Regions from separate parts of the Roseibium sp. ROS1 genome, predicted to be linked through region 1. Evidence: predicted binding sites of a transcription regulator. Region 1 holds the regulator's gene; each other region holds the start of a gene.
What was found. Region 1 encodes PhoB, which activates phosphate uptake and scavenging genes when phosphate is short. Its sites were predicted from a motif close to TGTCATNNANCTGTCAT; they were not measured.
Positions count from the first base shown of each region.

Region 1 (4,709 bases):
TCGGTCTGGCACAGGCGCTTGGGGAAACCGCTCCGCTGCTCCTGATCGGGATGGTCGGTTTCATCGCCTCCAATTTCCCGGACGGTGTGGCTGCCGGTTTCTTCTCTCCGAACTCGGCCATGCCGGCCCAGATCTACGAGTGGGCGAAACGTGCTGACCCGGCCTTCTATGAACGCGCTTGGGGCGGGATCATCGTGCTGCTGGTCTTCCTCATGACCATGAACATTATCGCTATCATCCTGCGCCGCAGGTTTGAACGCCGCTGGTAAGGATTGCTCCGATGAACGAGATGCCGAATTTTGAACAGGCGAAAACCATGACCGACAGCAAAATTTCCGCGAACAAGGTGCAGGTCTATTATGGCGATACCCACGCCATCAAGGACGTGGACATCGAGATCCAGCCGCGGTCCGTGACTGCCTTCATCGGTCCCTCCGGATGTGGCAAGTCGACGTTCCTGCGGACGATCAACCGCATGAACGACACCATCGATATCTGCCGTGTGGAAGGGTCGATCAAGATCGACGGTGAGGACATCTACGATCCCAAGGTCGATCCCGTACAGCTGCGCGCCAAGGTTGGCATGGTTTTCCAGAAGCCGAACCCGTTTCCCAAGTCGATCTACGACAACATTGCGTACGGTCCGCGGATCCATGGTCTGGCCCGCAACAAGTCCGAGCTTGATGAAATCGTTGCCTCCAGCCTGCAGAAGGCCGGGCTTTGGGAAGAAGTCAAGAACCGTCTGGACGAGCCGGGCACCGGCATGTCGGGCGGTCAGCAGCAGCGTCTGTGCATTGCCCGTGCGATTGCCGTCAGCCCGGAAGTGATCCTGATGGACGAACCGTGCTCGGCGCTCGACCCCATCGCGACCGCGAAGGTGGAAGAGCTGATCGACGAACTGCGGGAAAACTTCACCATCGTGATCGTGACCCACTCGATGCAGCAGGCTGCCCGTGTGTCTCAGCGTACCGCGTTCTTCCACCTGGGTATTTTGGTTGAAGAAGGTCTGACGGAGGACATCTTTACCAATCCGAAGGACAAGCGTACGCAGGACTATATTACGGGCCGCTTCGGCTAAGCATTTTTTAGGTTTCTGAAGGGGACACAGGATGTCTGAACATACAGTCTCGGCTTACGATGACGAACTGACGGCCATGGCCGGCAAGGTTGCCGAAATGGGTGGTATTGCCGAAAAGGCTTTCGCCGATGCGGTGTCCGCGCTGGTGTCGCAGGATCTGGAGCTTGCCAAGGCGACGATCAAGGGCGATGTCCGTCTGGACAGCCTTTACAACGAACTTGAAGTGAAGCTGATCGAGCTGATCGTCCGCCGCCAGCCGATGGGGCAGGACCTGCGTGAAATCACTGCCGCAACGCGCATTGCCAATGACTTGGAGCGTGTTGGCGATCTTGCCAAGAACGTTGCCAAGCGCGTCATCGCCATCGACAGCGACTTGCAGTCCAAGAAGCTCGCGATCGGTGTGGAGCACATGACGGAACTCGCTCTTTCGCAGCTCAAGCAGGTGCTGGATGCCTACGCCCGCAAGGATGCGGAAGCCGCCCGCCGGGTTCAGGAAGCTGACGCCGAAGTCGACGCGATCTACACATCGATCTTCCGCGAGCTCCTGACCTACATGATGGAAGACCCGCGGGTCATTACCCAGTGCGTCCATCTCTTGTTCTGCGCAAAGAACATCGAGCGCATCGGCGATCACGCGACGAACATCGCCGAGAACGTCTACTACATGGTCACTGGCGAGCGTTTGCCGGAAGACCGGGCAAAGGTCGACGAAACAGGCGCGGTCTGACCCGCCGGTAATCGTCGGATTTGCAGAAGATCTTAACGGCCGGCGCTTCGGCGCCGGTTGCGGTAATTGGAGCGAGATGTATGCCGAAGGTGCTCATCGTTGAAGACGAAGAACCGCTCAGCCTTCTATTGAGATACAATTTGGAAGCGGAAGGGTACTCGGTCGAGTCCTGTGTCCGGGGTGACGAGGCGGAAATCCGCCTGCGGGAAAGCCTGCCGGATCTGTTGCTGCTCGACTGGATGCTGCCGGGCCTGTCCGGAATTGAACTGTGCCGCCGCCTGCGGGCGCGCGAAGACACCGAGCGCCTGCCGGTCATCATGCTGACGGCACGCGGTGAGGAAGCAGAGCGCATCCGCGGCCTGTCGACCGGTGCCGACGACTACGTGGTCAAGCCCTTCTCGGTACCGGAATTGATGGCCCGCGTGCGCGCCATCCTGCGCCGGGCAAGTCCGGAAGTGGTGTCCAGCATGTTGCGATCCGGCGATATCGAACTGGATCGCGAAACGCACCGCGTTCGCCGCAACACCAAGGAAATACACCTGGGGCCGACGGAATTCCGCCTGCTGGAATTCCTGATGACATCGCCTGGCCGTGTCTTCTCCCGCGAACAACTGCTGGATGGGGTCTGGGGTCACGATGTCTACGTGGACGAACGCACTGTCGATGTTCACGTCGGTCGCTTGCGCAAGGCTCTGAACAAGGGCAAGGCGAAGGATCCTATCCGTACCGTCCGTGGTGCCGGATACGCCTTCAATGACCAGTTCACCTCTGCCACTGCCTGAGCGCAACTTGCAGAATGGAATTAAGGAGCCCGCTTTCAAGCGGGCTTTTTGTTTCTCAGCGGTTATGTGCCTTTCGCGGAACAAGGTTCTCTTCTGCGACCACCCCATCAGATGTGTCGGTGTCGGGGCTGATCCTGCGGTCCCTGTCGTGGCGGAGCGGTCAAACAAGGTTTGATTTGATGGAACGGAAACGACATGGATCGGTGCCAAGAACAAGCCGTGGGAGGTCACTGGTCGGGGTCGGGCATCTGGTCAATGGAAGGCCCAAACAAAAAAAAGCCCGCCAGATGGCGGGCTTTCTCATGAATTGGTTAGGTGCGAGGCTATCAGCCTGCCTGAGCCATCGTCTTGCGATCGCGGCGGCGGTCGGCGACCGGCTGATACGCGATCTTGCAGTGATGAGCGCAGTAGGGGACGCCGGCATCGGACTGGCGGCCGCAGAAGTAGAAGTCGTCGGTCGCCGGGTCGCCAATCGGCCATTTGCAGGTCCGCTCGGTCAGCGTCAGGATGGTTGCGCGCTGCGAGATCGGAACGAGCTCTGCAATCGGCTCTACGCGCGGCTTGGCGGCCACCACTGGTGCAGGCGAGATGTCTGCTTTAAGGGCCGTCGCGCCGATCGACTGCGGATGTGACGTCGTCGGTTTCTTCGGCGCTGCACCCGTTGCAGGAGCTGCGGTGCGCGGCCGGCGCGGCTTGGCGCTTGAAGAGGTGGACTTGGCGCGGCCGGACAGGCCAAGGCGGTGCACCTTGCCGATCACGGCGTTACGGGTAACACCACCCAGTTCGCCTGCGATCTGGCTTGCGCTCAAGCCGTCGCCCCAAAGCTTTTTGAGAAGCTCAACTCGTTCGTTTGTCCAACTCATTGCCGCACCCTTTAGTTTGACCGTCCTGCGGCCATTAACCCCGTGTTAAGCATGCGCAAGCACGCTTAATGCTGGCAGATCTAGTGCCTCTTGGTGATTTGCCTCACGAGATCTCGTGTCTGATTGCTGAGAGGTTACAATAACGTTAATTTGTCAGGCAACCACTCGACCCAAACCAGTTGGGGATGAAACGACTTTTCCCCAATTATGGCGAGGTCATTGAGAATTTTATGAAATCCGCCCTCTGCGGCACATGAAATGTCTTGTGCGCCATTTCCATTGACAGTGCATGGTACCGGCAGTGTATAAGAAAGCCGCTGCGTGCCGCCTCATCGGGGCGGCACGTTGCGTTTTGGCCCTTCGGCATCTTTTCAAGGTGACGGCCCGGCGTCGGGGCGACGCAGGGACAGCAGGGGCGTTTAAAGGAGACAAACGAGGTTATGTCCGCGACTGCACTATTCGGAAATTACGCAAGATCGAACCTGTCTTTCGATCATGGGGAAGGCGTCTGGCTGGTTACCACCGATGGCCGACGATTCCTCGATTGCGGTTCCGGCATCGCGGTCAACGCACTCGGTCATGCCCATCCGCATTTGGTCAAGGCGTTGCAGGATCAGGCAGCCAAGCTGTGGCATACCTCCAACCTGCACCAGATCCCGGATGGCGAACGGCTGGCGCAGCGCCTGTGCGCGGAAACCTTTGCCGACAAGGTGCTGTTCGTGAATTCCGGCGCGGAAGCGATGGAAGCTGCCATCAAATGCGCGCGCCGTTATCATTATGACAACGGCAACCCCGAGCGGTTCCACATCGTGACCTTCGAAGGCGCTTTCCATGGCCGGACCATCGCGACCATCGCGGCTGGCGGCCAGGCGAAATATCTTGAGGGCTTCGGCCCGAAGGCTCCCGGTTTCGATCAGGTGCCGGCAGGAGACCTGGATGCGCTGAAAGATGCCATCGGTCCGCAAACGGCCGCAATCGCGATCGAGCCCGTGCAGGGCGAGGGCGGTATCCGCGAAATTCCGACCGATTTCCTGCGTGCGCTGCGCAAGATCTGTGATGACAACGGCATTCTGCTGATCTTCGACGAGATCCAGACCGGTGTCGGACGGACCGGCAAGCTGTTCGCTCACCAGTGGACGGGCGTGGAACCGGACCTGATGGCAATCGCCAAGGGTATCGGCGGCGGGTTCCCGATGGGCGCATGTCTTGCAACGGCAGAAACGGCAGCGGCGCTGTCCCCCGGGACCCACGGCACCACC
Region 1 covers NZ_BAAGIG010000003.1:493,447-498,155, reverse strand. The annotation lists gene pstA (phosphate ABC transporter permease PstA) at 1-269, shown strand, start outside; gene pstB (phosphate ABC transporter ATP-binding protein PstB) at 317-1,078, shown strand; gene phoU (phosphate signaling complex protein PhoU) at 1,110-1,805, shown strand; gene phoB (phosphate regulon transcriptional regulator PhoB) at 1,886-2,587, shown strand; gene ACYQ6M_RS18410 (GcrA family cell cycle regulator) at 2,914-3,450, opposite strand; gene ACYQ6M_RS18405 (acetylornithine transaminase) at 3,891-4,709, shown strand, end outside.

Region 2 (4,709 bases), on a different contig from region 1:
AGGAACTGACGTGCACTGGCCGCCCAGGTGTAGTTCATGGCAATCGTGCGGCAATGCTCGCGTGGGATATCCAGCGCGGCTTCAGCCGCTTCGCGCAGATCTTCCGACAAGACACCCGCCCCCGTATCGCTGATGACGTCGAGCGGGCCCATTACCGGGAAAGCGGCAACCGGCACGCCGCAGGCCAGGGCCTCAAGCATAACGTTGCCGAAGGTGTCGGTGAGTGAGGGAAACACGAAGACATCCGCGTCGGAATAATGCCTTGCGAGATCCTCACCCACCTTGGAACCGGTAAAATGCACCCCCGGGTACTCCCGGCGCAGACTGTCGAGCTGCGGGCCACCACCGACCACCACTTTAGATCCCGGCAGGTCGAGATCCAGAAACGCCTTGATGTTCTTTTCGATTGCGACCCGGCCGACATACATGAACACCGGGCGCGGCAGGTCGGCTGGCAAAACGGAACCCTCGTAAGGCTTGAACTGCTGCTCATCCACACCGCGCGACCAGCGCATCAGATTGGTAAAACCACGGTCACGCAGATCCTGCTCCAGCGACCGTGTTGCGACCATGCAGCCGCAGCCGGAATTGTGAAACCGGCGCAGCCAGCTGTAGGACCAAGTCAGCGGAACCGGCAGCCGGGCTGAAACATATTCGGGAAACCGGGTGTGGTAACTCGTGGTGAACGGACGCCCAGCCTTCTTGGCGACGCTTGCCGCCAGAAGCCCGAGCGGGCCTTCCGTTGCAATGTGCAGATGCTCGCAGCCGTAATCCTCGATCTTCCGACGCACAATGCCGCGATGGGTCAACGACAGGCGAATTTCCGGATAGGTCGGACACGGCAGCGTCGTGAATTCCTGAGGGGTCAGGAATTCCACCCGCACACCGATCTTCTCGAGTTCTTCGGCCGTGCGCTCAAGCGAGCGAACCACACCGTTTATCTGGGGATGCCAGGCATCCGTCACAATCAGAATGGAACTCATGCGGCGACCGGTGCTTCCTTGGCTTTCGCCGGCACGGCCTCCTCCTGGGTACGGTCCACCCATCGGATCACCTCAAATGTTCCATCGTGGTGCTCGGCAACCGCAGTGCAGCTTTCCACCCAGTCACCCGTGTTGATGTAGTGAATGCCGTTCATATCACGGTCCGCGGCGTGGTGAATATGACCACAAATGACGCCATCGACGCCCTGCCGGCGCGCCTCGTCGGACAGGGCTTCTTCGAAACGTCCGATAAAGCTGACCGCGTTCTTGACCTTCAACTTGGCCCAGGCGGACAATGACCAGTAGGTCAGGCCGAGACGGCGGCGGACCACATTGAGCCAGGTGTTGACGCCGAGCGCGGTCACATAGGCCTTGTCGCCAAAGAAGGCCAGCCACTTGGCATGGCGGATCACCACGTCGAACTGGTCACCATGAATGACCAGGTAGCGTTTGCCGTTGGCAGCTTCGTGAATGATGCTGTCGGTCACTTCGACGCCGCCGAAATGCGTACCGAGGAAGCTGCGCAGAAACTCGTCGTGATTTCCCGGAATATAGATGACCCGGGCTCCCTTACGCCCCTTGCGCAGGATCTTCTGCACCACGTCGTTGTGAAGCTGTGGCCAGTACCAGGACCGCCGTAGACGCCAGCCATCGGCAATGTCGCCGACCAGGTAGATGGTCTCGGCTTCATTGTCCTTCAGAAAGTCCAGCAGCATCTCCGCCTGACAACCGCGCGTGCCAAGATGGACGTCGGAAATAAACAAGGCCCGGTAATGCCGCGATGCCTCAGCGGTAGACATAGCACTTCTCCAAATTCCCTTTGGAGCGCTATAGACGCGATTCAAGTATCACTATTATGACAAACGGCGTGACTTCCCCGGGGCTGTTTTTTTTCCAGCTTAATGATTAACACCGGCACGGATCGGGTATTGGCCTCCCTCACTTCATTCCGTTGCTTCACGAACATCTTGCCGGATGCTGACCGGCTCCATATGTCCCTGACGGCATTTGACAGCATCGGGTTTTGCCAGCCACAAAGCATGTCCAACCTGCATCAAGGAGAACGTTCATGGACCTCGGCCTCAAGGGCAAAAAGGCAATCATCTGTGCGTCAAGCCGCGGCCTCGGCAAGGGCTGCGCCGAAGCGCTGGCGGAAGCAGGCTGCGACATCGTCCTGAACGGACGTAACGAAACGGTTCTGGAAGAAACCCGCACCCTGCTGCAGAACCGCTTCGGCGTGAGCGTTGCCGCCATCGCAGCGGATGTTTCCACACGGGAGGGACAAGAAGCGCTTCTGGCGGCCTGCCCGGACCCGGACATCCTGGTCAACAACAACGGTGGCCCACCCCGGCGCGACTATTCCGAGCTGGACCGTGCGGCGCTGATGGAAGGTGTGGTGCAGAATTTCGTCACCCCCATCGAGCTGATCCAGGCGGTTGTTCCCGGCATGAAGGAGCGCGGTTTCGGCCGCATCGTCAACATCACTTCGCTTTCGGTAAAGATGCCGATCGAAGGTCTCGATCTGTCCAGCGGTGCTCGGGCGGGGCTCACGGCATTCCTGGCCGGCGTCTGCCGCCAGCTTGCCCCCCACGGCGTGACGGTCAACAACTTGCTGCCCGGCAAGATGGACACCGACCGTCTGAAAGGCGGCTTCGAGCGCGCCGCGCAGCAGTCAGGTAAAAGCATCGACGATGTCCGGGCGGCACAGGCAGCGGAAATCCCGGCAAGACGTTTCGGTTCAGCCGAGGAGTTCGGCCAGACCTGCGCTTTCCTGTGCTCCCGCCACGCCGGTTACATCACCGGCCAGAACATCCTGATGGATGGCGGGCTCTATCCAGCGGCGTTCTAAGCGTCCAAAGTCATGAAGAAAAGCCGGAGCATATGCCCCGGCCTTTCCTGAATGGCTGATCTTTCTGATCAGAACTTGTAGCGCAGCGCGGCAGAAATGATGTTGACGCTGCTGTCGACATCCCCCGAATAGGTACCGAATGCCGCGTTGTAGTCCTGGTGATTGGAATCGATGTTGATATCGGTCGATTCCGGAATGATGTGCGTGTAGCCGACATCGAACGCCAGGTGCTCGTTGAAGGTGTAGCTGGCACCAGCCGACAGCCACCAGCGGTTATTGTCCGGCAGACGCGTGGAGCGGATCTTTTCATCAATCGGCGAGATTTCGTAACCGACACCACCGCGGAAGGTAAGCTTCTCGTTGAAGTCGTATTCACCGCCCAGGGAGAAGAACCAGCCGTCGTCATAGTTGAAGTGCAGGACGGTGGCCTCTGCGCCGGTTGCATCGTTGATCGCACGTGGCGACTTGAGCCGGCTCCAGTTGGTCCATTCCACCGTTCCAAGAACGCGGATCTTGTCGGTCACCTTCTGTTTTGCGGAAAGGTTGATCATGTCCGGCGTAACGACACCCAGGCCGATCGCCGTTGTGACACCACCGGCGAACAGGTCGCCGTCGAGATCGTGACCGACACCGGAGCGATATCCAAGTCCGATTTCAGTCCCCTCGAACGGTCGCACCGTCAGACCAGCCGTCACACCGAAACCGATGTCATCACCAGTGATCTGGTTCGAACGAGGGAAGCCCGCTCCGGAAGTGGCGTCGGCGGATTTCAGCGACACGTCCAGGTATTGCGCCTGAACACCGATCGCGATCGCGAACATGTCGTTGATCTGAAGCGCAACCGTCGGGTTGACGTTCAACGAGAACACGGAAGACGAACGGGAATAGAACTGGGCCGCCCAGTTCTGCTCCGGTTTTGTCGACAGGCCGAAGGGTGCGTTGATACCGACACCGAAGATCAGCTTTTCATTCAGCCGGTAGGCTGCGTACGAAGCGGGAATGAACGCGTCGGAAGCAATGTCGCCACTGCCGATCGAAGACGTACCGAGGAACCCGCCGGACAGCGTGCCGTTGATATCCGAACTTGGAAAAAGCCCCGTATTATGCGCTTCGATGGTGAGACCCTGCTGAGCGCCGATAAGCGACGCCGGGTTCCAGTACATCGAAGAGATCGAACCGCCGGACGTACCATACCCGGCAAAAGACATACCCTGAAAGTACGAGCTCTGCTCTCTAAGTGCGAAACCACCAGCGAACGCAGAACTTGCAACCATTGATAGAGCTACAGCTGTAGAAGCAAGTAGAACTGATTTCTTGTTTACCCACGGCATTGAGTTTCCTCCCATCCCCTAGCCACCGGATGTGTGATGACAACCTGAGACAGGGTTTTAGGAGAATGCCGTCCGTTTCAACTGAATATTTACGTCAGTTATGCGGTCGTTTTTTCATGCTGCAATGCGAAATGCGCGGCTTTTCTGGTAGGTATTGCTGCGTAGACATTCAAAACACTTCAAAAACGACAGGTTCAGAGTCTCTTCGTCATCGCACCGACACACTTTCAGACATTTGCCTAAAAAACAGGCACTCGAAATGTCAGTTTCCGATAACGTAATTTAACGGTGAATCGTTGCGGCTTTGCCACAGGTTTCGTGACGGAATGTGGATCTTTTGTAGGACAAGTTCCTTGATATTCCTTGGTAAAAACGCCAATCACCTTTCCTAACGGAAATCACGTCGGCACACCGTTGCGCGGTAGCCTTTCCTTTCGAAATTGAATTTTTGTCAGGAAGTTTGTCAGCAGGCGACGCGCCACTGTCCGGCCAATTACAGCTTTTCCGGCAAGGCAGGTTGCAAGCTGCGAACCGGTGGGTTGCACC
Region 2 covers NZ_BAAGIG010000001.1:1,244,430-1,249,138, reverse strand. The annotation lists gene ACYQ6M_RS05640 (glycosyltransferase family 4 protein) at 1-983, opposite strand, end outside; gene ACYQ6M_RS05635 (UDP-2,3-diacylglucosamine diphosphatase) at 980-1,783, opposite strand; gene ACYQ6M_RS05630 (SDR family oxidoreductase) at 2,053-2,832, shown strand; gene ACYQ6M_RS05625 (OmpP1/FadL family transporter) at 2,901-4,106, opposite strand.
Region 2: the regulator PhoB is predicted to act here: its motif matches at 1,829-1,845, upstream of ACYQ6M_RS05635 (UDP-2,3-diacylglucosamine diphosphatase).

Region 3 (4,709 bases), on a different contig from region 1:
GAGGTCGAACATCCGCTTGCGCTCTTCCCAGGTCTTTGCCGGGTCCGGATCCGGATCGATGAAGATGTCGCGGTGATCGAAGGCCGCGATCAGCCTGGTTGCCTTCGACAGCAACATGCCGTTGCCGAAGACGTCGCCGGACATGTCGCCGACACCGGCCGCCGTGAAGGGCTGGGTCTGGATATCCCGGTTCATCTCGCGGAAGTGCCGCTTCACCGCTTCCCAGGCGCCGCGTGCGGTGATGCCCATCTTCTTGTGATCGTAGCCGGCGGACCCGCCGGAGGCGAAAGCGTCGCCCAGCCAGAAGTGCCTTCCTTCCGAAATGCCGTTGGCCGTATCGGAGAAAGTGGCCGTGCCCTTGTCGGCTGCAACCACCAGGTAGGGGTCGTCACCGTCATAGCGCTGCACGCGCTCCGGCGGCAGGATGTTGTCCTCGCCGAGGTTGTCGGTCACGTCCAGAAGGGCGTTGATGAAGATCTTGTAGCTTTCGGTACCTTCCTTGAACCAGGCATCGCGATCGCTCATCGGCGGCAGGTTCTTGGGCACGAAACCACCCTTGGCACCGACCGGGACGATCACTGCGTTCTTCACCTGCTGAGCCTTCACCAGACCGAGCACTTCGGTGCGGAAGTCCTGCGGTCGATCGGACCAGCGCAGGCCGCCACGGGCAACCATGCCGAAACGCAGGTGCACGCCTTCCACGCGGGGGCTGTAGACGAAGATTTCCCGGAACGGACGCGGTTGGGGCAGGTCGTCGATCTGGCGGCTGTCGATCTTGAAGGCAAAGGTCGGCTTGGGCTGCCCCTTCTTGTCGAGCTGGTAGAAGTTCGTGCGCAGGATCGATTCAATCGTGTTCTGGAACCGGCGCAGGATGCGGTCGTCGTCAAGGCTGGCGACGTCCTCCAGATCGGCGGTCAGTTCGCTTTCCAGCCGTTCCGTGCCAAGGTCCCGGTCCTTTTCGGTGACATCCGGGTTGAAGCGCAGGTGGAACAGTTCCACCAGTTTGGCCGCGATCTTCGGGTAGTTGTTGAGCGTGGACCACATGTAGTCTTCGGAAAAGCGGATACCGGCCTGGCGCAGGTATCTCGACAGCGCGCGGATCACCGCCACGTCGCGCCAGGCAAGCTCCGCCGTCAGCACCAGGCGGTTATAGCCGTCGTCTTCCGCCAGCCCGGTCCAGACTGCCATGAACATGCTTTCCAGCCGGGATTGCAGCTGATCGGAAAAGACGATGTCTTCGCCGCTGCGCGATTCCAGCGTCATTTCGTGCAGGTAGGACAAGGGGGCATCGGCCGGCGTGACACGGTAGGTCCGCTCGTTGATCACCCGGAAGCCCATGTTTTCCAGGAGCGGCACGCGCGCGGACAGCGGGATCGGCGAACCGCGGTGATAGACCTTCAGCGACAGGCGGCTGTCCCTGGTGCCGGCCTGGCGGTGGAACGTGATGGTGGTGTCGTTCTTGTCGGACAGGGTTTCCAGCTTGACGATGTCGAACACCGCGGACTGGGCGTTGTAGACTTCCTTGTAGCCACCATGAAACGAAAGCGCGTAGCGGTCGGCCAGCTTGCGGGCCTGTGAAGGCGCGAATTCGTCCTTGAGCGCGTCGCGCACGCTGTCGGACCAGGTGCGCACCATGTCGGCAACGGCGGCTTCCAGCTCTTCCTGCTGGGGCGTCGGCGTTTCCCCGCGATCGCGGCCGATGATGTAGTGAACCCGCGCAAGCGGACCTTCTGGATAGGTAACGTACCAGGCCGACACGCGACCTTCATAGACGGAGGCCAGATAGGTGCCGACGTTCAGGCGAACTTCGGTGGAATAGCGGTCACGCGGGACGAAGACCAGAATAGAGACATAGCGGTCGAACTTGTCCGGGCGGGACAGCACGCGAATGCGCGGGCGCTCGTCCAGCTGCAGGATGGCGATGGAAAAGTCGAACAGGCGCTCCCGTTCGATCTGGAACAGCTCGTCACGCGGGAAAGCTTCCAGAACGTTGCGGAGGGCACGGCCGGAATGGCTTTCCGACCCGTAGCCGGCGCGGGCCAGAACGCTGGCAACCTTGCGGCGCAGGAACGGGATGGTGCTGGTCGGTTCGGTATAGGCGGTCGAGGCGAACAGGCCGACAATGCGCAGCTCGCCGTTCATGTTGCCTTCGTCGTCATAAAGCTTGGCGCCGACGTAATCCATGTGCACGCGCCGGTGCACGGTGCTCTTCACGTTGGCCTTGGCGATGATCAGCGGTTCGGGTTTCTTCAGAAACTCGCGAATTTCCGGCGTGATCTGCACGAACTCCGTGCCGCGGCGGAGAACGCGCACATCCGGGTCGGACAAGAGGCCGAGGCCCGTGCCCTCATGGGGGGAAAGCTCGCCCTCCTCGACGCCGCCTTCGAACATGTATTCGCGCATGCCGAGGAAAATGAAGTTGTCGTTCTCCATCCACTCCAGGAAGTGGATTGCCTCCCACAACTCGTCGCTGCTGCCGGGAATTTGCGTGGTCTTGTAGGTGTCGATGGCCTCCGCCAGGCGTTCCTGCATCGGCTTGAAGTCCGACACGACGGCGCGGACATCGGACAGAACCTTGTCGAGCCGCGCCTTGAGGGCCGCGCGGGCTTCGGGCGAATCAATCCGTGTCACGTGGATATGGATGAGGCTTTCCTGCCGGTCGGTCCGCTTCGGTGGTTTCTTGCGGGCCGTGGCGCTTGTCAGTTTGCCGTTGTCATCCCGTTCCACGATGAAGATCGGGTGCAGAACCAGATGCACTTCGATCTTGCTTTCCTGCAGCTCGTCCATGACGGAATCGACCAGGAAGGGCATGTTGTCGTTGACGATCTCGATAATCGAGACGCCCTTGACCTTGCTGCCCTGGGCCTTGAACGCCGGATCGGCGATGCTGACACGATGCGTGCCGAGTTCGTGGTTCTGGAAATCCTGCCAGGCGTCCCGGGCAAAGCCGGTCAGCTCTTCCGCGGTGTAGGCCACCAGGTCTTCCGCTGCGCCCCGGTCATAAAAGGCGCGGGAAAACTCGGCGAGAGCCGGATCTTCCTGATTCAAGGTTGCTTGGACCGCGTCGATGAGTTTGAGTTTCTCGACGTCGTGTTTGTCCGGCATTTTCCATCCCCTTAGGCGATCGTATGGTTTGGCTCTGTCGCTCGCTCGTTCTAAGACTTAAGTTCATATTTCAGCGACATAAACGGTTTCATGACGGGAGGAGCAAATTGTCAAGTAAAGTCACGGCCTTGCAAATCGATTCAAATGTAACATTGAGTGAAAAGACACAGGCTTATTTCGACTTGTGCCAGGAGAAGCTGGGTCTCGTTCCCAACGTCCTCAAGGCATATGCGTTCGACGAAACGAAGCTGCGCGCCTTCACCGACATGTACAACGACCTCATGCTGGGCGAGTGTACACTCTCCAAGCTCGAGAGAGAGATGATTGCCGTTGCGGTATCAGCGGTCAACCGCTGTTTTTATTGCCTGACGGCTCATGGTGCTGCGGTGCGCGAGCTTTCCGGGGACCCCGTGCTGGGGGAACTGATGGTGATGAACTACCGCGTTGCGGACCTTTCACCAAAGCAGCGGGCGATGCTCGACTTCGCCGTCAAGTTGACGGAGAAGCCGGCGGAAATCGTGGAAAGCGACCGGCAAGCCCTGCGCGATGTCGGGTTTACGGATCGCGACATCTGGGACATCGCCTCGGTAACGGGCTTCTTCAACATGTCCAACAGGGTGGCTGCGGCGTCCGACATGCGCCCGAATGATGAGTATCACTCAAGGGCCCGTTGAGATAACGGAGCGTCGCGCGGCGGTGACAAGCCGCGCGATTGGGTGTATGACGCTTGCGATTTTGCACCGATCTGCCTGACGGCTTTCGGGCCCTGGGGTTCGAAACTGGCGGCGATCATGAGAGGGAGAGGAACGGGCGATGGTTGCGCGCGTGTTTATTGATGGTGAAGCCGGTACGACGGGTCTGCAGATCCGCGAGCGCCTTGCCATGCGCCGCGACCTTGAGCTGATCTCCATTCCGGACGAAAGCCGGAAGGATCCGGCAGCCCGGGCCGACTACCTCAACAAGGCCGATATTGCCATTCTTTGCCTGCCGGATGCGGCGGCCAAGGAAAGCGTTGCCCTGATCGAGAACGACACCACTCGTGTAATTGACGCCTCCAGCGCCCACCGGGTTGCCGAGGGCTGGGCCTACGGCTTTGCCGAAATGGACCTCGACCAGGCCGACATCATCGCCGCGGCCATGCGCGTCGCCAATCCGGGCTGCTGGCCGCAGGGCCTGATCGCTGCGGTTCGTCCGCTGATCACCGCAGAGCTGCTGCCGGCGGACTTCAACCTGACCTATTTCGGCATCTCCGGGTATTCCGGTGGTGGCAAGGGCATGATTGCCGATTACGAAGCTGCCGGAACCAGCGCAAATTCGTTTGCGCCCTATGCGCTCGGGTTCAATCACAAGCACCTTCCCGAAATGACGGAATACGGCCTGCTCGACGCAGCTCCACTGTTCACTCCGACCGTTGGCGATTTCTACAAGGGCATGCTGACGGTGGTTCCGTTGAATCTGGCAGGCCTTGCCAAGGTGCCGACGGGCGAGCAGCTGCATGCGGCGATCGCCGATCATTTCGCTTCTGCACCCGGTGGTTTTGTCGAGGTCGCGCCGCTGGAAGCGCTCGAGAAATCCGACAGCCTCAACCCGCAGGCGCTCAACGA
Region 3 covers NZ_BAAGIG010000004.1:279,783-284,491, forward strand. The annotation lists gene ACYQ6M_RS24055 (NAD-glutamate dehydrogenase) at 1-3,105, opposite strand, end outside; gene ACYQ6M_RS24060 (peroxidase-related enzyme) at 3,213-3,779, shown strand; gene argC (N-acetyl-gamma-glutamyl-phosphate reductase) at 3,919-4,709, shown strand, end outside.
Region 3: the regulator PhoB is predicted to act here: its motif matches at 3,185-3,201, upstream of ACYQ6M_RS24055 (NAD-glutamate dehydrogenase).